Regions from separate parts of the Thermosynechococcus sp. genome, predicted to be linked through region 1. Evidence: predicted binding sites of a transcription regulator. Region 1 holds the regulator's gene; the other holds the start of a gene.
The links. Region 1 encodes HrcA, which represses chaperone genes, less so after heat shock. Its sites were predicted from a motif close to TTAGCACTCNNANNNTNNGAGTGCTAA; they were not measured.
Positions count from the first base shown of each region.

Region 2: groES (co-chaperone GroES) is a predicted target of HrcA. The motif match lies at 6,033-6,059, and genes of this name have one in related genera.

Region 1 is NZ_AP024678.1:1,000,880-1,015,538, forward strand. It holds gene pxcA (proton extrusion protein PcxA) at 1-729, opposite strand, end outside; gene Q0W94_RS04915 (hypothetical protein) at 801-2,828, shown strand; gene metG (methionine--tRNA ligase) at 2,893-4,482, shown strand; gene Q0W94_RS04925 (NYN domain-containing protein) at 4,548-5,243, shown strand; gene lptC (LPS export ABC transporter periplasmic protein LptC) at 5,230-6,456, shown strand; gene Q0W94_RS04935 (2OG-Fe(II) oxygenase) at 6,484-7,077, shown strand; gene Q0W94_RS04940 (hypothetical protein) at 7,120-7,650, shown strand; gene Q0W94_RS04945 (hypothetical protein) at 7,677-8,135, shown strand; gene Q0W94_RS04950 (IMS domain-containing protein) at 8,368-10,383, shown strand; gene Q0W94_RS04955 (carbohydrate ABC transporter permease) at 10,376-11,254, opposite strand; gene carA (glutamine-hydrolyzing carbamoyl-phosphate synthase small subunit) at 11,251-12,399, opposite strand; gene hrcA (heat-inducible transcriptional repressor HrcA) at 12,667-13,725, opposite strand; gene Q0W94_RS04970 (recombinase family protein) at 13,862-14,659, opposite strand, start outside.
Region 2 is NZ_AP024678.1:1,481,574-1,496,232, forward strand. It holds gene purU (formyltetrahydrofolate deformylase) at 1-820, opposite strand, end outside; gene uvrA (excinuclease ABC subunit UvrA) at 860-3,721, opposite strand; gene groL (chaperonin GroEL) at 3,916-5,553, opposite strand; gene groES (co-chaperone GroES) at 5,623-5,934, opposite strand; gene Q0W94_RS07315 (carbohydrate ABC transporter permease) at 6,121-6,996, opposite strand; gene Q0W94_RS07320 (ammonium transporter) at 6,917-8,440, opposite strand; gene Q0W94_RS07325 (MORN repeat-containing protein) at 8,686-9,318, shown strand; gene Q0W94_RS07330 (folylpolyglutamate synthase/dihydrofolate synthase family protein) at 9,340-10,602, shown strand; gene Q0W94_RS07335 (bifunctional 2-polyprenyl-6-hydroxyphenol methylase/3-demethylubiquinol 3-O-methyltransferase UbiG) at 10,678-11,268, shown strand; gene Q0W94_RS07340 (Fur family transcriptional regulator) at 11,336-11,728, shown strand; gene Q0W94_RS07345 (GH116 family glycosyl hydrolase) at 11,767-14,124, shown strand; gene Q0W94_RS07350 (hypothetical protein) at 14,242-14,659, shown strand, end outside.

The DNA.
Region 1 (14,659 bases):
ACGAACCGCCAGGCGGGTACGCAGCTTTGAGGTGCGAAAATCACGAACGACCTCAGCTTCAGTGGCTTCATCGGAATTGAGTTCACGGCGAAAGCGATCGGCGGTGCGCAAAATCGAGCGGGGAATAAAGCTGCTGCTATCCAGCTTGGAATCACTGGTGAGATCATCACTGATATATTCCGAGAGATAAAGAGAATCCTCCTCAATTTTGTCGAGGGCGGCGGCCTGCTGGCGTTGTTGGGGGTCTTGGCGACTGAGGCTGGGACGGGCTAGGGCATTGAGCTCCTTTTCCCGCTGCCGTTTATAGCGATTGAGGGTGGCGTCAATAACCCGCAGCTTTTCATAAATGCTGGGTTCCGCCGTCGTGCCACTGATGGTAGCCGTCACCGTATAGGTTTCCGTTGCACCATTGACGCTATCGTTGACAGGTGAGGGGGGGCTTTGGGGGGGAGCAAGGGGCAAAATTTGACGGCTCGCCCGAAACTCTGTCATCCGCATACGAATGGTTTTCAGCAGTTGTTTGAGCTCTGTCTCGAAATAGCTAGAGACTTCTCCGACGGGCAGATTGAGGGGACTAATGGGTTGACCGTCAAAGTGTTCCAGTTCAATGGCGCGAATTTTCAGAGCGGCTTCATAGGCTTCCTGTAGGGCGCGGTTAGGAGTTGTGAGGTACCACTGTTGTGCCTGCTTGATCCAGTTTCTAAAGCGACTAAAGGGATTGCTGGACATTCCTGTTCTTCTCAATGGCCACCGCGAAAGCAGTAAATCGATAGGATAGATAAAATCGTAGCAAATTAACTTTGCAGGCTTTGTTGACAGTGTTGCAGTGGATCAGTGGCGGTAGTCGCAGCGGCAAAACCTATGCCCTGGTGAGGGAATTTGCCCAGTGGGTTCAACAGGACAGCTCAGTGATTCCCCGCGAGCGATCGCTCCTCTTTTTGACAGATACAATGGAAGGCCGCCAAGCCATCCAAAGGGAAATTCAGTCGCAGTTGGGCAGTGGCTATAGGCCCTATATCGCCACGCCAATGGGCTTCATGCAGCAGGAGGTGGAACTTTTTTGGCCGCTGCTGGTCGAGGCCAATGCCGTTGCTCCGCCGCTCCCGTTACATCTCAAACCAGAAACAGAGCTGATGTGGGCACAGCGGCTGTGGCAGCCTTGGCTGGCGAAGGACACCTTTGCTGTCCTGAGCGACAATCGTGAACAGCGCCGCTGCGCCGATCGCGCCACTCGCCACCTTCTTGATATTTTTCAACTGTGTGCCTTTGCCCGCCTCAGCCTGGATGATCTGCCCCAACTCATTTGGGATCATCAGCTTGAGATTCCTGCGGAAACCGGGGGGGCGATCGTCACCGCCCTAAAAGAGTGGCAAAGGTGGTGTACTGCCCACAGCCTGCTCACCTATGGCATTACCACCGATTTATTTGGCCGCGTTCTCCTTGACCACCCCGACTACCAAGCCTCCTTGGGGCAGCGGTTTCAGTGTCTCCTTGCCGACAACACCCATAACTATCCCGCGGTGATGGCAGATTTGATCACCCTCTTAAACCAACAGGGGATCAAGATTGTCCTTAGCCACCAACCCATTAGCGCTGTCCGTCTTGGTCTTGGCGCCGATCCTGATGCCTTGCTGCCGCTGCAAAACCAAGCCACGGTGACGGAGTTAAGCCACCGTCCAGAAACGATTTTCGGTAAAACTGATTTACGAGTCGCCATTCAAGAACGCCTGAGCACTCCCCAATTCACGCTGCCGGAAAACATTACTGCGATTCAAACCATCTCGCGGATGCAATTGTTACAGGAAGTTGTGGAGACGATTGCCACTGCCGTGCAGCAGGGGGCAGTGCAGCCAACAGAGATTGCCATTCTTGCCCCCGGCTTAGATAGTATTGCCCGCTATGTTCTCAGTAGTGAACTGGAAAAACGGCGGGTGCCCCTTGTCATCCTGAATGAGCAACGCCCCTTGATTCAATCCCCCCACGTGCGTGCCCTGTTGACGCTGTTGTTGTTCGTTTATCCACGAACAGGAATAATCCCAGAGGCAACGGCGGTGGCGGAGATGCTAACGGTTTTGCTGCCGCGAGAGATTGACGCCGTGCGGGCAGGCCTGCTCTCTTGCTATTGTTTGCAGCCGGGGCTGGAGCAAGCTGAACTGCTGCCGTACACCCACTATAGCCGCTGGGATCGCTTTGGCTATCGTGCCACGGAAGCCTATGAGCAGTTGCGGCATTGGCTGAGTACCCTAGATTCTAGCCAGCTGCCGGTGTATCTCCTAGAGGCGGCAATTCAACGCTATCTCTCGCCGCAAAACCTAACAGCCAGTGAATTGGCCCCCCTGCGATCGCTCCTTGAGGGTACAGCTGCCTACTGGCAAATTTATGATCATCTCCCAGAGCAGCGAGCTACACCAACAGCTGAGCGGCTGCGGGAATGGATTTACCTGCTGCGGCGGGGAACTCTGACCGCAGATCCTGTCCCTCCCCTGCGGCAGCCCCAAGGGGTCTTACTGGCAACGACGTTTCAATATCGCAGCGCTCAACTTGCCCATCGCTGGCATTTTTGGTTAGACGCTGGTAGTCCACGTTGGCAGGATGGCGGCTTGCAATGTCTCTGGCAGGCACCAATGTTTCTGCGGCAGGGGGCGGCGAGTCCCAGTGCGCGGGTGTGGCAATTGGAGTCAGAACGTTTGGAGCATTTACTGGTGGATTTGTGTGCGCGGGTGAGCGATCGCCTTTTCCTTTGCCACAGTGACTTGACAGCCAATGGCAGGGAGCAGGAGGGCCCCCTGAGTCCCTGGGTGGATCTGGCGGTGGGCGATCGCCCGTAAGCTGTTACTAATGGCACTATGATAAATAACGCAATTTGCTCGACTGCCTAGGGAGAAACACTGCTTGTCACCGCACTTTTCACTGACTACCCCCCTGTACTACGTCAATGCCCTTCCCCACATTGGCAGTGCCTACACAACTATTGCTGCCGATGTTCTCGCTCGCTTTTATCGTTTGCAGGGCTATCGGGTGCGGTTCATTACCGGTACCGATGAGCATGGCCAGAAAATTGAGCGCACAGCACACCAGCGGGGTCTGAGTCCCCAAGCCCACTGCGATGAGATTGCCGCTGGCTTTCAAGCCCTCTGGCAACAACTGAATATCCACTACGATCGCTTTAGCCGCACCACCAGTCCTCGCCACCATGCCATTGTCAAAGAGTTTTTTCAGCGGGTTTGGGACAACGGCGACATTTATCTCGGTCAGCAGCAGGGTTGGTACTGTGTCGAGTGTGAAGAATTCAAGGAAGAACGCGAATTGCTTGAGGGTCGGCGCTGCCCGATCCATGTGAATCGGACGGTGGAATGGCGAGATGAGCGCAACTATTTTTTCCGCCTCTCGAAATATCAGCAGGCGCTGCTGGACTATTATGCCGACCATCCCGACTTTGTGCAGCCCCCCAGCCGTCGCAATGAGGTGCTGAGTTTTATTGAGCGGGGGCTGCAGGACTTTTCCATTTCGCGGGTGAACCTGGCTTGGGGGTTTCCCGTGCCTACGGATCCAGAGCAGACCCTCTACGTCTGGTTTGATGCCCTCTTGGGCTATGTCACCGCCCTCTTGGAACCAGAAGATGAGCCGACCTTGGCCAATGCCCTCAAAACCTGGTGGCCAATTAACCTGCACATTATTGGTAAGGATATTCTCCGCTTCCATGCCATCTCTTGGCCAGCAATGTTGATGTCGGCGGGCTTGCCACTACCAGAGCAAATTTTTGTCCATGGCTTCCTGACCAAAGATGGTCAAAAAATGGGCAAAAGTCTGGGGAATACCCTGGATCCCTTTGCCTTGGTGGCGCAATACGGGGCCGATGCCGTGCGCTACTACTTCATGAAAGAAGTGGAGTTTGGCCGTGATGGTGACTTTAGTGAAACCCGCTTTGTGAATATCCTCAATGCGGATCTGGCCAATGATCTGGGGAATTTGCTCAATCGCACGCTAAAAATGGCTTGGAAATATACCGATGGGAAGGTGCCCAATGTCCAAGGAGCAGCAATTCCGCGGGAGCATCCCCTGCGGCAACTGGCAGAGGACCTCAGCCAAACCTATGGCCAAGGGTATCGGCAATTAGCCTTCCATGAGGTTTGCCAACAGGCCCTGATCCTCGCACGAGCGGGGAATAAGTTCCTTGATGAAGAGGCACCGTGGAAACGCTATCGGGCAGGAGAAACGGCAGCGGTGGCGGAGATTCTGTACTGTGTATTGGAGTCAGTGCGCCTTGTGGCCTATGTGCTTGCCCCGATTATCCCCCAACTGAGTGAGGCCATCTACGGGCAGTTGGGCTATAGTATTAAATTTAATGGATCAGTTGCCCCAGACCTTTTGGGCGATCGCCAAGCCCAGTGGGGTGTTTTACCTGCATCACAACCTCTGGCCAATCCAGAGCCAATTTTCCAAAAACTGTTGCTGCCGGCAACTGTCGCCGATTCCCCCTGATGCGCGATACCCTAGAGGTATGACTTCATATTTCGATAACACACTTTTTTTGAGATGATTTCTGCATGGTTACATCTTCGTCTTCAGTTATTTACACGCCAGAACAGGTGTTACAAAACCGTGGGCGCGTTGCCATCTTTATTGATGGCTCCAACCTATTCTATGCAGCGCTGCAACTGGGCATCGAAATTGATTATTCAAAACTCCTCTGCCACTTGACCCAAGGCTCCCGTCTCTTTCGCTCCTTCTTCTACACGGGGGTTGACCCCACCAATGAAAAGCAGCAGGGGTTTCTGCTGTGGATGCGCCGCAATGGCTATCGTGTCGTCTCCAAGGAACTCGTCCAACTGCCGGACGGCTCTAAAAAGGCAAACCTTGACGTCGAAATTGCCGTGGATATGATGGCACTGGTGGGTTGCTATGACACTGCCATCTTGGTCAGCGGTGATGGCGATTTGGCCTATGCCGTGGATGCGGTGAGTTACCGAGGGGCAAGGGTCGAGGTGGTGAGCCTGCGATCGATGACCAGCGATAGCCTAATTAACGTTGCCGATCGCTACATTGATCTTGAAAGCATTCGCGAAGAAATCCAAAAGGCGCCCCGGCAAAGTTACACCTACCGTCCTATAACTGGTAACCTGACGCACCCCCCCATTGTTAACCCCCATTGGGAGCAAGATACCGCCGCAGGGAAAGATAAAGCTGCTGGCAATGAGTCATCCGAGACCCTAGAGAACTTAGACAACAATGCTTCTGCCTAGACCGCTGCTGCTGTGCCTTGTCCTCGCCTTGACAGGCTGTGGCTGGGTGGATCAATGGGTGGGCGAGGAGCCATCCCCAGAACCAGAAATCACGGGTGATGTCAAGCTGCAAAATCTGACCCTGCGGCAAACCAACGCCAAAGGTGAACTCCTCTGGGTATTGCAGGCGGCGCGCGCGCGCTACCGCGATGACGATCGCCAGCAATTGGAGATTCAAAATCTAACGGGGGAATTAAAGGCAGAGGGTAAAACCACTTACAAGGTGCAGGCCAAGGCAGTCAATGTGCGGCAGCGGGATGGTCAACTTTGGGTTGAAGGTCGCACCACACTCACCGATCTCCAACAAAAGGGGACGATTATTGCCGATCAATTGGTTTGGCAGGGCGATCGCGGGGTACTCATTGCCCAGAAAAATCTGCAGGCCCGCTATCCTCAAGTGACAGTGACGGCTAAGCACCTCGAAGCCGATAGCCAACGCCAACAACTGCGTGCCCTCAATGCCGTTCAGGTGACCTCGGTCGCCAAGGACGCCAAGGATGTACGGCTCAATACGGAGAGTCTAGTGTGGCAGCAGGAGCCCAATCAGCTGTTGGCAGGGGTCATCGGTCAAGGGGGGGTCACAGTCGTCGGTGTGGCGGGCGATCGCCAAGGGCAGCGGCTGCAAGCCCAGAGGGCAATCTGGTCAATTAGCGATCAACGGGTTACCCTTGAGGGGGATGTCCGAGTGCAGCTTCCCAACCCTGCTCTCCGCGTTGAAGGAGAAACGGTGCGCTGGTTAATTCCCCAACAGCAATTGGTGAGCGATCGCCCCCTGCGGGTCAGCTATCCCAGCCAAGGCATTGAAGGGCAGGCCAATCGCGGTGTCTTCCTGATTGCTGAAAACCGCGCCATCTTTGAGAACGTCCAAATTAGTAGCCAACCTCAACAGGTGCAACTGCGTGCCCAGCGCCTCAATTGGTGGATTTCCCAAGGGCGGCTAGAAGCTAGCGCTCAGGTGGAAATCCAGCGCCCCAGGGCCCAACTACGCACAGCTCAACTAATTTGGCGGATTCCCCAGCAGGAAGTTGAAGCCCAAGGGGGAATCTTTTACCGCCAGAGCAATCCCCGCATTCAAGTTCAGGGCCAGCGGGCCAAAGGGTGGCTCGATCGCCAAGAGGTGATTGTCAGCGGCAATGTTCAGAGCCAAGTGCCGTTGCTAGTGCGCCTTCCCTAGACTGAATCATAGAAACAATCAGTCCCGATGAGTACCGCACCACTACAAATTCTTGACTTGGGGGGTGAAATTCTCCTTTTCCAGCGTTTGATTCCGGTTCACCAGTGTCAGCAGGTGATTGCTACAGCTGAAAAGGTGGGGTTTGAGGATGCGCAAATTCTCATGGGGACAGTCGATCGCTCCGTGCGCGGCGGCAGTTTGCTCCGCTTTGATCCCCAAGACCCGCAACAGGCGATGATGCGGCAGATTCTTCTCCAGGCCACGCAAACAATTCAAATCGTCCTCTACCAGCACTATGGGATTCGCTTCCCTGAAATTGAAAATTTCTCAATCCTGCGCTATCGGGTGGGCGAGGGCTATCGCCGCCATGTAGACAACCTATTGCTGGCCAGTCGGCAAATGGAACTGGCGCAAGGTATCCCGACGCGGGATGTCAGTCTAGTGGGCTATCTCAATGAGGACTTTCAGGGGGGAGAAACCTATTTCGATCGCCAAGGGGTAAAGGTTACCCCACGGACGGGAGATATTGTCGTCTTTCCCGCCTACTACACCCATCCCCATGCCGCCTTGCCCGTGGTCCAGGGCACTAAATATGCCTTTGCCACTTGGTTATTCTATTGATGAATGATGATTGAATGATGATGAACCCCTGAGGCAATGCCAATGACTGAACCCCTGCGCTTCCAAACCTCGCCCCTGGTTTCTGGAACACTCCTTGCCCTCTACGGCGCACTCACACTGCCCCTCCCCTTTTTGGCGGTACAGACGGCGGCTCCCATTTCGCCCCTGCTCCTTTGGGGGGCGATCGCCCTCGGGGGTGTGTTCCTCTGGGGGGCGCTGAGTCAACGGGTAGAATTGGATGCTGTGGGCATCCGCCTCACCTATCCCCATTGGGTTCCCCCCTTCCTGCGGCAGCAGTGGCAACTGATTTGGTCGGATATTCAGGGGCTTCAGCCCCGTAGTACCAGCCAAGGGGGCGTGGTCTATTATCTGGTGACTACCACAGGTCAAGGGTATCTTCTGCCGATGCGAGTGGCAGGTTTTGCCCAAATGATGCGTGCCATTGAAGCCCAGACGGGATTGGCCACAGACGTGATTAAGCCCCTCGCTCAACCTTGGATGTACGGTATTTTGGCTCTCTTTACACTGCTATTGGGAGCTGTTGATCTGTGGATTTTGACCACTGTGGGATAATGGGGACGTAATTTGGGTGCTGAGCGATGACCATGGGTGCAAATCGGTTTTGGGGATATCTGCGTCGCGGAGTGGTGTGCCTGCTCCTGAGTGTCCTGTGTTGGTCAAGTATCGCCCCGCTGCCGGCGATCGCTGCTATTCCAGTGCGGCTCTTTGACCTAAATTACCGCGAATGTCCGCCAGAAATAGGGGAAGGTTCAGTCACGCCGGGGGGGACGACACTGAAAGCCAATTGCTACCTGATTACTGGCAAAGCAGAGAATAAATCCGGCAAAACGGTGGTAGATGCCGATGTCTTTGGCCGCATCTACGACGCCAATGGTAATCCAGTGTTGCAAAACCGCACCCGGGTCGGTGCAATTGATGTGATTCCACCCGGCATCAGCGAGTTTGAAATTCGCATTAGCGTGCCCTACAACCAACCAGCGCCTTTGCAGTTAGAGCAATTTAAGGCCTCTGGCTTTACAGCAAAAGTGCGCGGTTAAGCCACCACACCTCTGCGCGGACTTGCCCTCAGGGACAAAAACTGTATAGCTAATGTATAGCTAAATTGTGATACCTTAAAACGCTTGATGCTCCCTTTTTGGGGGAACACTATACTGTGTCATGTCTAAACGTTGAGCAACTACCAGCCAAGTCTCTGTGCTGCTGTTGAGTGCACATGAGTGTGCTGTCATTGTTGATAGACGGGTTCATCCTGTAGAGGTTTGGGTTTAGGTGCGCATTCCCCTCGACTATTACCAAGTATTGGGTGTGCCTATTCAGGCAACACCGGAACAAATTGAGCAGGCCTTTCAGGATCGCCTGTTGCAACTGCCTACCTATCAGCACTCCCCCACCACCGTTGCCACCCGTCGTGAACTGATTGAGCAGGCCTATGCAGTTTTGCGAGAACCGGAGCAGCGCCATGCCTACGATCGCCACTGCCGTGCGGTTGATCCCGATGATTTGATTGCCCAGTTGAATCCCGATGCCACCGCTCCCCACATTGAAATTAGTGATGAGCAATTCTCGGGGGCACTCCTACTGCTCTATGAACTGGGAAATTATGCCCAAGTTGTCAAGCTGGGAAAAGCATTTCTCAAAAAGGATGTTCTTGATCTCAATCGCCCCTACGCTTCCTCTGCCGTTGTTGCCGACATTACCCTCACTGTGGCTTTGGCCTATCTGGAATTGGGACGCGAGGAATGGCAGCGGCAGTCCTACCAAGCAGCCGCCTCTCAGCTAGAAGCCGGTCTAGAGGTACTTCAGCGGGCAAACTTGTTTCCCGAACTCCAGGAGCAGTTTCAGACGGAACTGCATCGGCTGCGTCCCTACCTCATTCTGGAGTTACTGGCACTGCCTTTGTCCGATAGTGTGAATCGGCAGCGGGGTATTTTATTGCTGCGGCAAATGCTGAGTGAGCGCGGGGGCATTGAGGGCCGCTGTGACGATCGCTCGGGACTTGCAGTTGAGGATTTTCTGAAATTTATTTTGCAACTGCGCAGCCATCTTACCGTGGCAGAGCAACAGGAACTCTTTGAACGGGAATCGCGGCGTCCCTCAGCGGTGGCCACCTACCTTGCGGTACATGCCTTGGTAGCACGGGGAGTGCATGAACTTCAGCCGAGCGCTATTCGTCGGGCCAAGGATTTATTGGAGCAGCTGCTCCCCAATCAAGACGTCTATCTTGAACTCGCCAGTTGCTTGCTGCTTTTGGGACAGCCCACTGAGGCATTGGCAGCTCTTGACAACAGCCAAGATCAACCGACTCTGGACTTTATCCGCCGCCATGCCGGTGAGGCTGGCGATCTACTGCCGGGGCTTTATTACTACACCACACAATGGCTCAGAGAAGAAATTTATCCTGCATTTCGGGACTTAGGGGAAACCCCCGTGGCCTTGGATGCCTACTTTGCTGATCCCAATGTCCAAACCTACCTAGAGGCTCTCAGTGACGACTCCATTACCTCTGAACCGCCGGCGACCACTGCCTCTGCGCTCCCTGAAGTGATTAGGCCAACGGTGGCCGCGCCCCCGCCGGTCTCCTGCACCGCGGAAACGTTACCTTTGCAGGATCAGACTGGGCTGGGCCAGGGCTTTTCGGCATCGGCTTCTACCACTTCTTCAACTGCAACGGGGACAGCCACGCCCCAACCATCCACTCGCAAGCGGCGCAGCCGTCGAAACAGTTGCTCCCAAAAACGTCAAACTTGGTTTTGGATGGGTGCAGGAGTTGTGCTTGTGGGTTTAGGAGCTTTGGCAAAGGTCTATTGGCCAGCCAAAACGGTTGAAGCCCCGATCCCGCCAGGAACACCGACCCCTGTGGCAACGCCGACCCCGCCGCCACAACCGACGACCTTAGCCATCCCTTTAACGCCAGAGATGGCGCGCGATCGCCTCCACAGTTGGCAGCGAATTAAAGCCCAAGCCCTTGGGCCAGCATTTGAGATGGACAAACTAGCAACGATTTTGGCGGAGCCAGAACTGAGCCGCTGGCGATCGCGGGCGCAGAGCTTAAAGTCCGAGGGCAGCCATTGGGTTTATACCCTAAAGAAGTTGGAGGTGAAGGAAGTCCGTCCCCAAAGGCGCGATCGCGTGGATGTGTTGGCGGAAGTCAATGAGGAGGCCCGCTTTTATGAACGGGGAACCCTGCGCAATGATATTTCCTATGACGATCCCTACCGCGTTCTCTACACCTTGATCCGTCGTGGCGATCGCTGGTTGATTCAAGGCATGCAGGTGCTTAGTTAAGGGGCATTTCCACCTGGCGGCCCAACTTGAGATTTAAGAGGGACAAAGACAGGATAAACAGGAATAAAATCAGTCCCATCGTACAGGCGTAGTTAATCTCTAAGCGCTGAAAGGCATTCTCGTAGATGTAGTAAACAATGGTCTTGGAGCTATTGAGGGGACCCCCTTGGGTCATGATATAGACTTCTTCAAAGACCTTGGTGGCAGAAATTGCTGAGATAATGCTTACCAAAAGAATATAGGGGCGCATCAGTGGCAACGTAATATCCCAATGCTGTTGCCAGCCGTCACTGCCATCGATCGCCGCCGCTTCATACAGTTCACCGCTAATCCCCTGAAGTCCCGCCAGATAGATCACCATGTAGTAGCCCAAGCCTTTCCAGATGGTAACGGCCATGACACTAAAGAGGGCGAGTTGGGGACTGGTCAGCCAAGGAATGGGAGTGTCGCGCAGATGCAGACCCTGTAGCAGTTGATTTAAGAGGCCATTGGGGGCATAGAGCCAGCGCCAAGCAATCCCCGCCACCACCATGGAGATAATCACGGGACTGTAGTAGGCAGCACGAAACCAGTGGATGCCCCGCAGGGGTTGGTTGACGAGAATCGCCAGCAGCAGGGGCGCGATCGCCAGAATTGGCACCACCACCACCAAGTACAAGAAAGTATTGCCCAAGGTTTTCCAGAAGACGCCATCGCCCCACAACTGTGCAAAGTTGGCCCACCCTACCCAAACAGGGGGGCTCAGGAGATCGGTTTCATAGCGGGTGAAGCTGAGGAAAAAGGCCTGTAGGGCTGGCCAAAAAACCGTCAGTGTTAGCAACCCTAAGGCAGGGGCAAGAAAGAGGTAGGGGGTGAGGGATTGCCCTTTCATTGGCGGCGGGGATGTTGTTGACGATAGGCACGCATTTGCGCTACAAACTCGCCAAAGAGATAATCGGCATCGTGGGGGCCAGGGCTGGCCTCCGGGTGGTACTGCACTGAGAAAATTGGCAATGTTTGGTGCTTCAAACCCGCAACGGTTTTGTCATTGAGGTTAAAGTGAGTAATCTCTACGGGAGTTTGGGCAAGGGATTCCTCGGTGATCGCAAAGCCGTGGTTTTGGCTGGTAATTTCCACTTCCTGTGTCAGGCCAGCGGGCTGGTTCAACCCCCGGTGACCGAACTTCAGCTTGAAGGTTTCTGCCCCCAAGGAGAGGCCCAACAACTGATGTCCCAGACAAATGCCAAACATGGGACGCTGCGCCCCTAGTAATTTGCGCGTGGTTTCAATGCCTTCCTGAACCGCCGCCGGGTCACCCGGGCCATTAGAGAGGAAAATGCCATCGGGGTCATAGCTGAGAATCGTTTCCGCTGGCGTATCCGCCGGCACGACAATCACACGGCAGCCATAACTGGCCAAGCGGCGGAGAATATTGCGCTTCACGCCAAAATCAATGGCCACAACCGTCAAGGGTGGTTCTGCGGTAGCGGTTTGGGGACGAAATTCCCAAGCGGGGGGCGTTGGCTCTGTCCATTCATAGGGGGTGCGGGTGGTCACCACTTTGGCTAGATTTTGTCCCTGCATCCTGGGAGCGGCAAGAACTTTTTGCAGCAGTTCAACGGGGTCCAGGATTTCTGTGGAGATGCCGCCGTTCATGGCACCGACGGTCCGAATTTTGCGGGTGAGGGCGCGGGTGTCAATCCCATAAATCGCCGGAATTCGATGGGCTTTGAGGTAATCGGGCAAGGATTGGTGCGATCGCCAGCTACTGGGAATGTCACAGATATGGCGAGCGACAGCACCGCGCACTTGGGGGCGATCGGATTCCTCATCTTCGGGAGTGGTTCCCGTATTGCCCAACTCAGGGTAGGTGAATGTCACGATTTGACCATAATAACTAGGGTCGGTGAGCACCTCTTGATAACCCGTCATGCCTGTATTAAAGACCACCTCCCCAATGGCTGTCCCTGGTGCCCCAAAGGAAAAACCGCGAAACACTGAACCATCGGCAAGAACCAGCAAGGCGGGTGTAGGCATTTCAATTTCTCCAAGTGTCCCTAGGAAAAGCCAATAACCTAATTGTGCCCGATCAAGCCAATGGTTGACCCCACAGGGTTTGCCCTTGTGGAATGTCCATCCTTTTTAGGGCATGGGATGGCAGCGGCGGGCTTCCCTCCGCGGTTGAGGAATTTGGCTTTAACTAGTATAGGGCTACCTGTTTTTTTGCGACTGGGCTGGCGTCTTTAGCCTATCTCATCCCCCAAAGCCCATCCCCTTGAGGGGCTCAGGAGCACTTACCTATAGTTACCTATAGCGACTGACTTGCTCTGTCAAATAATCTGCCGCTGTGGCCACTAAGGGAATAATCCGGGCATAGGGCATCCGCGTCGGCCCTAGAATGCCAATACTGCCTACGGGCGAGTTGCCATAGCAATAGCAGGCATAGACCAATGTACAGGACTGCATCGGCGCGAGGGTATTTTCGCTGCCAATGCGGATTTGCACTTGGGAGGAGGCTTGGGTATTGACACTGATCAGGGGAGCCAGTTGATCCTGTTGATCCTCAAGAAGATGCAGCAGCATTTGGACCTGCTCCACCTGGGAAAACTCTGGCTGCTGCAGCACATCGGCAAGGCCACTGATGATAAAGGAGGCCCCTTGGTGGCTGTAGCGATCGCTCAATTGCTGAAGTAGGATCTGCAGCTGCTGGCTGTAGGTTTGAAACTCGCGGTCAAGCTTTTGCCAGTCAATGGCATTGAGTTCCGCCAGCGATCGCCCCTGCAATTGATGATTGAGAAAATTTGTGAGCACCTGTAGCGTGCGCTGCTGCAGTTCAGGATCGGCCTCCCCTTGATCAAACTCAATGAGGGCGGATTGGGTCTCATAGGTATCTAGAACAAGGATGACCATGACGTGGCGCGGCTCCAATGAGACCAGTTGAATGACGCGAATTTGCCGCTCCAAGCGGTTGGGCAAGCTAATTAGTGTAATGTAGCCACTGAGATCCGAAAGCAACTGTGCTGCTTGGCGTAGGATGACCTCCAAACGCTCCTGCCCCCAGACAAAGCGCTCACTCAAAAGGCTCTCGGCTTTACGGGCCACATCGGGGATGGGCTCAATTAGTTCATCCACATAGACCCGATAGCCAGAATCGGAGGGCACCCGCCCTGCGGAGGTGTGGGGCTGGTAAAGCAGGCCGCTTTTCTCGAGGAGCAGCATCGTATTGCGCACGGTGGCTGGGCTGACGTTGAGGTTGTATTCGGTGGCGATCGCCTTTGAGCCGACAGGTTCGGCCGTAGCAATGTAATGGTTAATCGTAGCGCCCAGAATTTGCTTTTGGCGATCGCTGAGTTCAATCGTCATAACCCCTTACACCTGCGATTTCTTATTGATGTTTTTTATTTATCTATAAACCAGCCTTCCCATTTCAGCAATGATCACCGGCAACAACGGTGGGGGGCGATCCAACCTTTGTCACACCAAAAGGCCTGAGCAATGGCTAAGGCGGGGATTCCCAAATAAATTGTAGGTGAATAGACCAAGGCTGGCGGGGGCGACTGCGGACCTGTATGGCCTGTAAAAACTCCCGTAGATAAAAGCGTTGCTCTGCGGCTGAGAGTTGGTACCAAAATTGAGGCTGACCCAGGGTAACCGCTAGTTGCAAGAGATTGCTAGGGGGCAGTTGTGCCTGCTGTGCCTCGATTCGTGCCCGCTCCCCGGCCAGTTTATAACGGCGCAGTTGAGCTGTTTCCGCATCTAAGAGACCTTGGCTTTCTAGTTCAGTGAGTTGTTGCAGTTGCTTGTCAATGACTTCGACTTCAATTGCGGCGGTGAGGGTTGACGACGGTAGGCAAAGTTGAGCGATCGCCGGCGGCAGACGTTCGGCAGTTTGAGCAATTACAGCGGCCAGGGCAGCGTTGTAGGGAATGCTGCGACACTTCGGCGCAAGCGGACAGTGGAGGGGACGCAAATAGGCATATTGACCGGGGTGGCGATAGGGCTGCACCTGAGTTCGGCCAAAGCGTTGCTGACATTCGCGGCAAATCACCAATCCTGCCAGAGGATGGGGAGCACTGGCACTGCGACGGGGTAGAGAGCGTTGGCGCCGCAACAGCCGATCCACCTGAGCCGCTTCATCGGGCGCAATCAGGGGGGTATGGGTCTGGGGAATCACGGTTTTTCCTTGGTAGTAAAGATGGCCGCGATAGACGGGGTGGGTCAGCCAGCGCCGACCTGTGGCTATGCTAATTCGCTTGTGGTGAGTGTGGGCAATAAAGCGCACCGCTGCACTGAGGGA
Region 2 (14,659 bases), 480 kb from region 1:
GCCGTACCGCCCGCGCCAACACCACCCGTTCCAAATCCTTGCCCTTGCGGATGAGATCTGCTACCGTATCGCGATGGCTCACAGGCACCACCGCCTGCTCAATGATTGGCCCTTCATCCAAATCCACGGTGGCATAGTGGGCAGTGGCACCAATGATTTTGACCCCCCGCTCATAGGCACGGTGGTAGGGGTTAGCTCCCGCAAAGGCCGGCAAGAAGGAATGGTGGATGTTGATCACTTGGGGAAAGGCCTCAATAAAATCAGGACTGAGCACCTGCATATACTTAGCCAGCACCACCAGATCAATCCTGTAGTCCTTGAGGAGTTGCAGTTCCTTGGCTTCCGCAAGGGGCTTGGTCTCTGGCGTCACAGGAATATAGTGAAAATCAATGCCAAATTGCTCGGCAATGGGACGCAAATGCTCATGGTTACTGATAATCAGGGGAATTTCTGCAAAGAGATCCCCCGCCCGCTGCCGCAGCAGCAAGTCCCATAGACAATGATCTTGGCGGCTTACCCAAATGGCCAAGCGATAGGGAATATCCGATGCCCGCAACTGCCAGCGCACCCCCTGCCAACTGGCAAAGACCTTTTCCCGCTGCGCATAGTTGATGAAAGTGGTGGCAATTTGATCCCGGGGGATTTCAAAGCCTTCTAATTCCCACTCCAACCGGGAGAGAAAAATACCGGCAACGGCGTCGGTGTGGTGGTCGGCATGGACAATGTTGCCGTTGTAGCGATAGACAAACTGCGCTAACTTGGCCACTAGTCCCCGTTGATCGGGACAGGAGATACAGAGGGTCATTGTCGGCCGGGGCATAGGGTAGGGACCAATTAAGCCAGAGCAACCTGTATTCTACTACTGCTGATGACTGGCAAAGCGATTCAATGCCTTGGCAAGATACCGCCCGGTGTAGGATTGGGGCATCAGTGCCACTGCTTCAGGGGTACCGACGGCAACCACTTCTCCGCCGCGATCGCCCCCCTCCGGTCCAAGGTCAATGATCCAATCGGCACAGCGAATCACATCGAGATTGTGCTCAATCACCAGAATCGAGTTGCCCTTGTCCACAAGCCGCTGCAGTACATCGAGGAGTTTGTGCACATCGTAGAAGGACAGCCCCGTGGTGGGCTCATCAATCAGGTAGAGGGTTTTACCGGTGGCGCGGCGCGATAGCTCAGCCGCCAGTTTAAGGCGTTGGGCTTCGCCCCCAGAGAGGGTGGGGGCAGTTTGTCCCAATTTCAGATAGCCCAGGCCGACATCCACCAAGGTTTGCAGCTTGCTGACTGCCTTGGGAATGTTTTCAAAAAACGCCAAGGCGGTCTCTGCGGTCATCTCCAAGACATCGGCAATCGAACAGCCCTTGTACTTTACTTGCAAGGTCTCGCGATTGTAGCGTGTCCCTTTGCACACCTCGCACTGGACATAGACATCGGGCAAAAAATTCATCGCAATGACATTCACCCCTTGGCCACCGCAGGCCTCACAGCGGCCCCCCTTGATATTGAAGGAAAAGTGCCCCGGTTTGTAGCCCCGGGCTTTGGCCTCAACGGTTTGGCTAAAGACTTCGCGGATGACATCAAAAACGCCAACGTAGGTGGCAGGGTTAGAGCGGGGCGTCCGACCAATGGGAGACTGGTCAATGACAATCGCTTTGTCAATGGCCTCTAGGCCTTGAATCTCCCCAATTTCCTTTGGCAGCGGCACATTCTGACCCAGATGGTGCTGGAGGGCAGGATAGAGAACCTCGTGCATGAGGGTGGACTTGCCTGACCCCGATACTCCCGTTAGACACACCAGTTTGCCGAGGGGAATTTCTACAGTGATGTTCTTGAGGTTGTGGCGAGAGACATTTTTTAGAATCAGGGATTTGCCATTCCCCGGCCGGCGAGCGCTGGGGGTTTCAATGCGCTTGCGCCCCGCCAGATAAGCCCCTGTCAGGGAGTCGGGATGGTTGAGAATCGCCTCGAGGCTGCCTTGCGCCACAATCTGACCGCCGTGGATTCCCGCCCCTGGGCCAATATCAACAATGTAATCGGCAGCCCGGATCGTGTCTTCGTCGTGTTCGACAACAATCAGGGTATTCCCCAAGTCCCGCAGGCGAAACAGTGTTTGCAGCAGACGATCGTTATCCCGTTGATGCAAGCCAATACTCGGTTCATCCAGGACATAGAGGACACCCGTCAAGCCAGAGCCAATTTGGCTCGCCAAGCGAATGCGTTGGGCTTCACCCCCAGACAGAGTTGCTGCACTGCGATCCAGGGTCAGGTAATCTAGCCCCACATCCACCAGAAACTGCAACCGCGCCGTCACTTCCCGCAAGGCTAGTGCCGCAATTTGTTGTTGGCGAGGCGTAAGTTGCAGGGATTGAAGTCGTGCTAAACACTCGCGGATTGAAACACCAGTGAGATCCGTGAGGCGGTATTGCCCCAAGCGCACCGCCAAGGCTGCCGGCTTCAGACGTTGCCCCTGACAGGCAGGACAGGTCTGATTGACTTGGTAGGCTTCCAGTTTTTGCCGGTAGGTCTCGGAGGTGGTTTCGCGATACTGCCGCTCGAGAATGGGAATCACCCCTTGGAATTGGCGGTAATAGTCCCGTTTGCGGTAGCGGGAATCGGCGGGGACCAAAATTGGGGTATCGGTGCCGTAGAGAATGATTTCCCGCTGTAATTCCGTCAGACGGTACCACGGTGCATTGATGTCAAAGTCAAAGGCTTCGGCAATGCCGCACAGGAGGGCAAGGTAGTAGTCATGTTCCTTTTCAGCCCAGGGGGCGATCGCCCGATAGACCGGTAATGCTGGATTGGGCACAATCAACTCCGGGCTAAATTGACGCAAGTAGCCCAAACCGTGACACTCCGGGCAGGCCCCATAGGGGGAGTTAAAGGAAAACAGCCGTGGGGATAGCTCATCCATGACTGCCCCATGCTCAGGACAGGCAAAATTCTCGGAAAATAGCAGGGTTTGTGCCCATTCGCCAGGGTCACGGGGCACCACAGTGACCATTGCCGTGCCATTGCCCTGGTGCAATGCGGTTCGCAGCGAGTCGGCTAAGCGTTCTTCAATACCCGGCTTGAGCACCAGGCGATCCACGACCAGTTCAATGGTGTGGGCATGGTTTTTCTCCAGTTCAATCGCCTCACTGAGTTCGCGCACCTCGCCATTGATGCGAACCCGCACAAAGCCTTCACTGGCCAAACTCGACAGGAGTTTTTTGTGGGTACCCTTCTTGCCCTTGACAAGGGGCGCCAAGACTTGAAAGCGGCTCTGGGGCGGTAACTCCATGACCTGATCCACCATTTCATCAATGGTTTGGGGGCGGATCGAGCGATCGCAGTGGGGGCAGTGGGGTTCACCGGCACGGCCATAAAGCAGCCGCAGGTAGTCATAGATTTCCGTAACGGTGCCCACGGTTGAGCGGGGATTGTGGGAAGTGGACTTCTGATCAATTGAAACGGCAGGACTCAATCCCTCAATGGCATCTACATCCGGCTTGTCCAACTGGCCGAGGAACTGCCGCGCATAGGCACTCAGGGACTCCACATAACGGCGCTGGCCTTCGGCAAAAATCGTGTCAAAGGCAAGGGAGGACTTTCCCGAACCGGAAACCCCAGTCATTACAATCAGGCGATCGCGGGGAAGATCGAGGTCAATGTTTTTCAGATTATGCTGCCGTGCACCTCGAATGCGAATTGCATCCGTAGGGACTGGATCGCCCATAGAACAAAGAAGAAATGTTAAAAAACGTTACATTGAGGCCTATTATAGCAACCCGGCCAGACCCTGTCGCAGCCACTCAGCCATGAAAAAAGCGGGGTCTGGTTGCCCCGCTTTCCGTCTGATTCAGGTGATGCTGGGTAACCCCAGCCTAGGCAGGTTCAGGGATTTACTCTGTGCCCAGGGTAGGGATGGGCTTAGTAGTCGAAGTCACCGCCCATGCCAGCACCGCTGCCCGCAGGATTATTTTCCTTGGGCTCGGGCTTGTCAACGATGATGCACTCGGTGGTCAGCACCATACCGGCAATAGAGGCCGCATTTTGCAGAGCCGAGCGAGTCACTTTGGCAGGGTCAACGATACCGGCGTCGAACATGTTGACATATTCATCTTTGGCGGCATCATAGCCAACGTCGAAGGGTTTTTCCTTGACCCGTTCAACAATGATCGAGCCGTTTTGACCAGCATTCTCGGCGATGCGACGCAGCGGAGCACTGAGGGCCCGCTCAACAATGTTGGCACCGATCAGTTCTTCACCGGTCAGGTGCTCAGCTGCCCAGTTGCTCAACTCAGGAGCCAAGTGCACCAAGGTGGTCCCACCACCGGGAACGATCCCTTCTTCGACAGCGGCTTTGGTGGCGTTAATCGCATCTTCCAGACGCAGTTTGCGATCTTTCATTTCCGTTTCGGTGGCAGCACCGACTTTGATTACGGCCACACCCCCCGCCAGTTTGGCCAACCGCTCCTGCAGTTTTTCTTTGTCGTAGCTGGAGTCGGTTTCTTCGATTTGGCGACGGATTTGCTCGCAGCGAGCCTTGACGGCTTTTTCATTGCCTTCGGCCACAATGGTGGTGTGATCTTTGGTGATTGTGATGCGGCGAGCTTTACCGAGCATGTCTAGCTTGGCATTTTCCAGCTTCAGACCCGCATCTTCGGTGATCACTTGACCCCCTGTGAGGACGGCAATATCTTCGAGCATGGCTTTGCGGCGATCGCCAAAACCAGGCGCCTTCACCGCAGCCACATTCAAGACACCGCGCAGACGGTTGACCACCAGGGTCGCCAACGCTTCTTTCTCGATGTCCTCCGCAATGATGACCAAGGGCTTACCGGCGCGAGCCACCTGTTCGAGGATCGGCACCAGGTCTTGCACCAAGGTAATTTTCTTGTCGGTAACCAGCACGAAGGGTTCATCGAGCACAGCTTCCATGCGCTCGGTGTCAGTGGCAAAGTAGGGGGAGATGTAGCCTTTGTCAAAGCGCATCCCCTCCGTGACCTCCAGTTCAGTGGTCATGGATTTGCCTTCTTCAAGGGAGATCACGCCTTCTTTGCCCACTTTGTCCATGGCGTCGGCAATCATCTGACCCACTTCTTCATCGTTTCCCGCCGAGATGGCCGCCACTTGGGCAATGGCTTTGGAGTCTTCCACTGGCCGGGCATGTTCGGCAATTTTCTCCACCAGGAAGTGGGTGGCTTTATCAATCCCGCGTTTTAGGGCAATGGGGTTAGCACCAGCAGCAACGTTGCGCAGCCCCTCTTTCACCATGGCATGGGCAAGAACCGTCGCCGTCGTGGTCCCATCCCCAGCCGCATCATTGGTTTTGGAAGCAGCTTGGCGGATCAGCGCCACACCGGTGTTTTCAATGTGATCTTCCAGTTCAATTTCTTTGGCAATTGTCACCCCATCATTGACAATTTGGGGGGCGCCAAATTTTTTCTCGAGAACCACGTTCCGCCCTTTTGGACCAAGGGTGACGGCCACGGATTCAGCCAAGATGTCCATCCCTTTTTCAAGGGCACGACGAGCATTTTCGTTGTAGATAATGCGCTTCGCCATAGGTGTTTCCTACCTCACTCGTTCAACAGTGATGAAAAATCGCACACAGATGTAAGGAAAGTCAGGGACCTAGCCCACAATGGCCAAGATGTCTTTTTCTGAGAGGAGAACGTAGTCTTCGCCCGCTAGTTTCACTTCGGTACCGGCATATTTGGAGTACAGCACTTTGTCACCCACTTTCACATCCATGGGCTGACGCTTGCCGTCTTCAGTGAGTTTGCCGGGACCGACGGCAGTCACCTCACCCACTTGGGGTTTTTCACGGGCGTTGTCGGGCAGGAGAATCCCCCCTGCGGTACGTTCTTCGCTTTCACTGACTTTGACAAAAATGCGATCGCCCAACGGCTTCACGGTTGAAACGCTTAGAGATACGGCTGCCATAGCGTACTGTTCTCCTAGTTGTAAGAGGATGGATTGATACCACTCACTGCACGGCTCATCGCGCAGTCTTTGCGGGGTAAGAGCATCACTGGTAATTTTTAGCACTCTCACCCTTCGAGTGCTAATGTAGCGAGAGACGGTTGGCGATCGCAACTCCTGCCGCAGTACGGTTTTCCGAACGGTACTTTAGTTTTTGAGCCCCGTGGTGGCAATACCGCGAATCAGTTGCCGCTGACCCAAAATAAACAAAATGATCACCGGTACCGTAGCGATGACAGCTGCAGCCATCATCAATGGCCAATCATTGGTAAATTGTTCCTGAAAATTAGCCAAGGAAAGCTGCACGGTGATCAGTTCTGGCTTGGTGGTAAAGACCAAGGGCTTAAACAGGTCATTCCACTCGCCAATGAAGGTAAAGATAAAGAGGGTTGCCAAGGCTGGTCGGCTCAGGGGCAAGAGAATATGCCAGAGAATCTGCCAGCGATTTGCCCCATCCAAGAGGGCTGCCTCCTCAAGGGCAACGGGCAATGTGAGAAAAAACTGCCGCATCAAAAAGACACCAAAGCCATTAGCCGCCGTTGGCAAGATCAACGCGCCATAGGTATTGATCAGATGAGCCGCCTTCAGGATGAGAAAAATTGGGATCACCAAAAGCTGAAATGGGATCACTAGGATTGCTAGCAGCAGCAGCAGAATTGTCTGTTGTCCCGGAAATGAAAGTCGCGCAAGGGCATAACCCGCTAGGGCTGAAGTTACCAACTGGAGCGCCGTCACCGCCAAGGCCACAAATGTTGAGTTGGCAAAGGCTAAGATAAAGTGCCCCTGCTGCCATGCCCCTTGATAGCTCTGCCAGGTCCAGCCTTGGGGCGGCAATAATTGGGTGGGGAGGGTGCCGGGTGGCCAGCCGGAGGTACAAAGCACCACTAGCAAGGGACTGAGAACCAACAATGCCCCCAGTATTAATAGGAGCGTTAAGCCTACCCTAGGAGCGACCACTGCCAGACATCCGTTTGAGCAAATCCACAAATCCTTTGACTTCTTCGCGCAAAAGGAAGCCCGCATAGGCCTCCATGCCATGCTCGCCAATGTCCAATCCCTCGATTTCCTCCTCCGGAGAAACGCGAATGCCAATGGTAAGATTCAGGAGCAGCCACACTGCTGTACTAAAGGCAACGACAAACCCGCCCACCGCCAGCACCCCCACCAATTGGCGCCCCAACTGGGTAAAGTCACCACTCCAGAGCAATCCCCTGAGAGGCCCTGCCCCAGCGTCGTAAAAGCGCCCCGGTCCATCGGCAAAGAGACCCACGGCTAGGGTCCCCCAGATGCCGTTGACTAAGTGTACGGAGATGGCTCCCACGGGATCGTCAATTTTCAGGCGATCAATCGTCACCACCGAAAAGATAATGATGCTCCCAGCAACAATACCAATTAAGGCCGCACTCTCAATGCTGACAAAGGCACAGGAGGCGGTAATGGCCACTAGTCCCGCCAGAATCCCGTTAATGATCATCGAAAGGTCGGGCTTACCAAAGTAGAGGGTGGAAACCACCGTTGCCGTGACACCTCCGAAGGCTGCCGCCATATTGGTGGTTACAACAATGTGGGCGATCGCCTCCGGATCTGCAGTCATCGTTGATCCCGGATTAAAACCAAACCAACCAAGCCAGAGGATCAAACAACCCAAGGTGGCGATCGCAAAATTATGTCCGGGGATGGCCGCCACCGACCCATCCGGCAGAAAGCGCCCCAAACGCGGCCCTAGGAGAGCTGCCCCCATCAATGCGGCCCATCCACCTACAGAGTGCACGACCGTAGAACCGGCAAAATCCCACATGCCTAGCTGTTGCAGCCACCCGCCACCCCAGATCCAGTGACCCGTAATCGGATAGCAAATCCCCACCAGCAGCAAGCTAAAGATAAAGAAGGCATAGAACTTAATTCGCTCCGCCACTGCCCCGGAAACAATCGTGGCCGCTGTTCCCGCAAAAACCAGTTGAAAGAAAAACTTGGCAGAGAGGGGCACCGCCGCCCAACTCAAGGAACGATAGACTCCCCGATAGGCTTCGCCAGTGGCCGGACTATTATCGGCACCCAGTAAAAAGAAACCGCTGGTGCCCAAAATCCCATTGCCATCCCCAAACATTAAGGCAAAACCAATCGCCCAATAGGAAATACTCGACAGGGCAAAGACAATCAAGTTCTTTGAGAGCAAGTTCACCGCATTCTTGGCACGGCAAAAGCCCGTTTCCAACATGCCAAAGCCAGCATTCATGAAAAATACCAACACCCCCGCAAAAATCACCCAGAGCGTGTTGAGCGCCACCTGCACCTTTGCCGGAACCGCTGTTGAGGCGGCAGTATCCTGCCCCAAGGCGGCTGTTGCACTCAGGACCCCAATCATCACCCCAACGGTCAAGAGCGTGCGGCGAGTGGGCAGATAGAGAATCTGAGTCAGGGGATGCTGAAGACGTAACCCGCGGCGCAAGATAGAACGCAGTTTCATAGGTGCAGATGTCCAATCTAGAAAGAAAACAGTTGGAACTGATAAATCCCCGGCTAAAATCCCTAGAAAAATCCTAGGGTTGAGCTGCAAAGTTTGACACAAATAAGTCAATCATCCCTGGATTCACCCCTAAGCATACGTATTCCACAATACAAAAACTTGGGTCTCTGCCTCAATTCTGCATAGGGGGCAAGCTGTGCCAGTTAAACAAGTTGCAATTGTCCACCCCTGTGGAGTGTCCAGTGATGACGCATCCGCACCATGCCAATTCCGCTGTTGTTCACCGCTGGGTGATGAGTTCGTTCTTGATTGGTTTAGGGTGTGCAACCCTACAGTTGGCTCCTGTCACTGCTCAAATTGCTGTCTATGAAGGGCAGCGGGTCACGGGGGACGTCACCCTAACCCTCCCCGATGGCAGCACCTACAAGGGGGAATTGCTAAACGGTCGCTTTAATGGCCAAGGCATCCTCACAATGGCCAATGGCAACCGCTACGAAGGGGAATTTCGCAATGGCCGCTACCACGGTCAGGGGGTGCTCACCTATGCCGACGGCGGACGCTATGAAGGTGGCTTTGCCGATGGTATCTTCAATGGCAAGGGCATGCTGCAACTGGCCAATGGCCAGCGCTACGAGGGGACGTTTCTCAATGGTCAATACCATGGGGAGGGGGTACTCACCTTTCCCGACGGTACGCGCTACGAGGGACAGTTTCTAGCGGGCAAGTATCATGGCACTGGAATGCTCTCCTTTGGGAATGGCACAAGCTATGCTGGACAGTTTCGCAATGGCTTATTTGAAGGGGAGGGGGTACTCACCCTGCCCGATGGCTCCCGAATTATTGCCACGTGGCGCAATGGTCGTCGCGAACCGCGCTAATCCTTTTCAAGCGGGCTGGCTGTGGCTGATCCACTGACGGCAGCGCTAGCCCCCTACGCCCGCTTTGGGGTGCGCCTTAGCCTTGAGCCTATCCAGGCGCTCCTGAGTGCCTTGGGGTCTCCCCAGTTACAGGTGCCCTTGATCCACGTTGCGGGGACAAATGGCAAAGGCTCCGTGTGTGCCTATTTGGATAGTGTTTTGCGGGCAGCGGGCTATCGCACGGGTCGTTATACCTCGCCCCATCTGTTGAGCTGGTGTGAGCGCATTTGTGTCGATGGTGAAGCCATTGCCCCTGGGGTCTTTTTGACCCTCCTTCAACACATTGAAGCAGTCCTGCCCCAGGTGGCCTATCCCCCCAGTCAGTTTGAAGTGGTCACGGCGGCGGCATGGCTGTATTTTGCCCAGCAGCAGGTGGAGGTGGCGGTGATGGAGGTGGGTTTGGGGGGACGCTTGGATGCCACGAATGTGTGCCAGCCCCCTTTGGTGAGTGTGATTACCTCCATTGGCTGGGATCATTGGCAGCGGTTGGGCAACACCTTGGGGGCAATTGCGGGCGAAAAAGCTGGCATTCTCAAGCCAGGGGTGCCCGCCGTTATTGGTCCTGTTCCCTCCGAGGCGCAGCTGGTGATTGCCCAACGCCTAAAAGCTCTGGCATGCCCGGCGATCTGGCCAGAACCGGCGCAGTGGTGTGTTGAGCGGGCTGGATGGGCGACGTGGCGTGGCATCGAGTACCCCTTGCCGTTGGCGGGAGACATGCAGTTAATCAATTCCGCAATCGCGATCGCCACGCTACAGCAGTTACAATCTCAAGGTTGGCAGATTTCCCTGCCAGCGATTCAACGGGGAATGGCCGAAACCCGCTGGCCAGGGCGCCTGCAATGGTTAAATTGGCAGGGGCGGCGGGTCCTGATTGACGGCGCCCACAATGCCCCGGCAGCGGCCTACCTACGGCAATATGTAGATCAATTGGGCTGGACAGAGGTGACTTGGGTAGTGGGGATGCTGGCCAATAAGGATCATGAGGGAATTCTCAAACATCTCCTGCGAGCCGGCGATCGCCTGTGGTTGGTACCCATACCGGATCACGCTAGCGCCGACTTAGAGGACTTGAAGGCACTGGCCGCCACCTGCTGCCCTCGGTTGGGGGAATGCCGCCTTTTCAAGGATGTGGCTGAAGCCCTCGATAGGGTGGGCGATCGCTGTGTGGTCTGTGGCTCCCTTTACTTGATTGCTCGCGTTTTGGGGGCGATCGCCAGCCAAGAGGCTCAAACAACGAGACTGTAGAAAATTGGCTGAAGACCCACGCTTGCCCGACTGGATCAGTTCAATCAAGAGTCAATATCTTTTATGTGAGTTTTTATGTGGGACACTCGCTTTCAAGGAGACACCTATTTCTACGGCACGGAGCCAAACGACTTCCTCAAAGCCCATGCCCATGCCTTTGTGCCCCAAGGGCAAATTCTCTCCCTCGCCGAAGGGGAAGGGCGTAATGCCGTTTATCTTGCTCAACAGGGATATGCCATCACGGCTGTGGATGCCTCGCAAGTGGGACTGGCAAAAGCACAGCGCCTCGCTCAAGAGAGGGGAGTCTCAATTACCACCTATCACTGCGACCTACGGGATTTTGACCTGGGTGAAAATGTATGGGATGGAATTATTGCTATTTTTTGTCATCTGCCGCCAGAGTGGCGCACCCTGGTCAACCAGCGTATCGTCAAGGCTCTCAAGCCCCAAGGCCTCTATCTCAGCGAGACCTATAGCAAGAAACAACTGGGGATGGGCACAGGGGGCCCCCCTACGCTGGAACTACTGCACGATTTAGAGGAAATGAAAAGAGAACTGACGGGTCTAGAGTGGCTCCACGCCGTTGAACTCCAGCGGGACATCCATGAAGGTCAAGGCCATCGCGGGCGAGGCTGGGTGATTCAACTGATTGGCCGCAAGTTTTGATCTCCCATCCAAGTGCAGCCACAGGGGGGACGGTAAAATTAAGGTAATTCATGTTGTCCTGATTACTATGCCACCGCGCCGCACCCGTAGCCAAGCGATTATTCTCGATGCCCTCAGAGACAGTGGGCGATCGCTCTCGGCGCAAGAGCTTTTTTTAGAACTGCGGCAACGACATACACCCCTAGGTTTGGCAACCGTTTATCGCACCCTCGATAGTCTGCGCATCAATGGTAAGGTGCAAGCACGGCCCTTGCCCAGTGGCGAACTGGTCTATAGCTTGGTGCAGCAGGATCAGCACTATCTCACCTGTTTGCAGTGTGGTACGTCAGTGACCATTGATCAGTGTCCAGTGCAGCCACTTGAAACGGAGCTCCAACAGTCCTATCACTTCAAGGTTTTTTACCATACCCTGGAGTTTTTTGGCCTTTGTGCCAAGTGCCAAGGCATGGCACAGGGCTGAAGCGGTATCCTGGATTAGGCAAGTCTGGGGAAAGTGGTGTGATTGAATTTGCCAACTGTGCTTGGACTCGGGCGATCGGCCAGGGTTGGGAGAATCCTTATCGCGTTCGCTATGCCAGTAATTTAGACGATGGCCCTTGGCATGGCATGCCCCTCGGCGGCTTTGGCGCTGGTTGTATTGGCCGTTCCCCTGCTGGCGACTTCAACCTCTGGCACCTTGATGGCGGAGAGCACCTCTTTGGCACCCTGCCTGCCTGTCAATTTAGCCTCTTCGAGCAGGGTAAGCAAAGACAGGCCTATGCCCTAGGCAGTCCCCCTAAGGATGGTACCCTGAGCTGTTGGCAATGGTATCCTGCCGGCAAAGGCACCTATGGGGCGCGCTATCCCCGCAGTTGGTTTGTCTATGAGGGAGTCTTTAGCGCCCAGATCAGCTGCGAGCAGTTTTCACCGATTCTGCCCCACAACTACCGAGAAACCAGTTACCCTGTGGCGGTGTTTCTGTGGACCTTCAGCAATCCCACAGATCAGTCCCTCACCCTGAGCCTAATGTTCTCCTGGCAAAATACCGTCGGGTGGTTTCGCAATACCACTCCTTCCTCTGCCATTGCAATCCGCGATGATGGTAGCCCCATCTATACCTACACGCCCGCCTGGGGGCAAAGTGACGGCAATTTTAATGAACTGATTCAAACGGCCTCCTATCAAGGTTGGCGACTGCGGCGTCTGCCCCACCCCAACCCACCCCAAGAGGGGGATGGCGAATGGGCAGCATTGATTCCCACGGGCCTCGGTGAGTTTTTTGGCTGTAGTCGCTGGCAGCCAGAGGGAGATGGGGCACAACTATGGCAATCATTTGCCGTGGATGGTTCCCTACCGTTTGTTAATGATCCCACCCCAGCGGCAGCGGGAGAGCAGGTGGCTGCTGCCTTTGCAGTGCGCTTTTCCTTGGCAGCGGGGGAAAGAAAACAAATTCCCCTGGTCCTAGCGTGGGACTTTCCTGTGACCGAGTTTGGCAAGGGGGTGATCTATTACCGGCGCTACACGGATTTTTGCGATCGCCGAGGTACCAATGCCGTCACCCTTGCTGCCTATGCCCTCGCTACCTATGCCACATGGCAAGAGCAGATTCGCACTTGGCAAGCACCAATCCTCAGCCACCCCGATTGGCCCGACTGGTTCAAGATGGCACTGTGCAATGAGCTATACGTTCTCAGTAGTGGCGGAACGCTCTGGAGTGCGGCCAGCGATCGCGATCCTGTGGGTCAGTTTGCCGTTTTAGAATGCCTAGACTACCGCTGGTATGAAAGTCTGGATGTGCGTCTTTATGGCTCCTTTGCCCTACTGCAACTGTGGCCAGAGTTGGAAAAATCCGTGATGCGTGCCTTTGCGCGGGCGATTCCGAAAGCGGATTCAACCCTGAGAATCATTGGCTACTTCTATCGCGGTGATCCCGAAACCGCCTACAAAGCACCTCGTAAACTGGCCAATGCCGTACCCCACGATCTCGGTGCCCCCAATGAGCACCCTTGGGAAAAGACCAACTACACGGCCTACCAAGACTGTAATCTCTGGAAAGATTTGGCCTCGGATTTTGTGCTCTTGGTCTATCGAGACTTTTTGTTCACTGGGGCAACGGATCTCGATTTTGCCCGTGAGTGCTGGCCGGCTGTGGTGGCAGCCTTAGACTATTTGAAACAATTTGACCACGATGGCGATGGTCTGCCAGAAAATGGGGGTGCCCCAGACCAAACCTACGATGACTGGCAGCTCCAGGGGGTCAGTGCCTACTGTGGTGGCTTGTGGTTGGCGGCCCTAGAGGCGGCGATCGCCCTCGGCACAACTCTCCAACAACCGCAGGTGGAGATCTACCGCCAGTGGCTTAGCCAAGCTCGCCCCCGCTACCATCAACTGCTGTGGAATGGCGAGTACTATCGTCTTGATACGGGCAGTGGCTCCGAGGTGATCATGGCGGATCAACTGTGTGGCCAGTTTTACGCCCAGCTCTTGGGCCTGGTGGATATTGTGCCCCCGGACTGTTGCGATCGCGCCCTGCGGCAAATTTACGACACCTGTTTTCTGAAATTTCACAACGGTCAGTTGGGCGCTGCCAATGGTCTATTGCCCAATGGGCAACCTGAAAACCCCGACGCTACCCATCCCCTTGAAGTGTGGACGGGGATTAACTTTGGCCTGGCCGCCTTCCTATGGCAGCGGGGAATGACCGACGAAGCATGGCACTTAGCTGAAGTGGTGGTACGGCAAATCTACGGCAATGGCCTGCAATTTCGGACACCGGAGGCGATTACGGCCAAGGGCACCTTCCGTGCCGGTATGTACCTGCGCCCTATGGCCATCTGGGCACTGGCTCTAGTCAGTCGGGGATCACAATCCGCCTAAAAATTTTGTAACCTATTTTACATTGTTTTAATTGCTGCAACCGCGACAATAGCGACCAATAGGCTGCCCGTCTATGATAGGGGGTAGCGCGTCAACAACCATCTCTTTAGATAACCTATGGATACTCTCAGCCAACGTTACCTACGTCTGTGCCAAGCCTATAGCCAACTGGCAGAACGCTATACCAAACTCGATATTGACCACATGGCCCTGCGGGAAAAGCTCGTCCCTTTTCTAATGGCGTTCAAATACTACAAGCAAATGACAGAGCAGCTTATGGCCGAAAAAGAGGCCATGCAGCGGGAACTCCATGACCTGCGCGATCGCTACCAGTTGCTAGTCAGTCAAAACGGCAACGTCCCCCTCCATGAAGAACTGCTCAGTGCCCTCGCTGAAGCAGAGGAGCAGATGGAACTCATTGAAGAAACCCTCAAGGAACAGGAGGCTGACCCAGATCCCAACCTGCTTCCCATCGAAAAGCAATTGCTGGAAGAATATACAAAGGGGAGTGGTGACTTCCAAGCCCTGCTCCCGC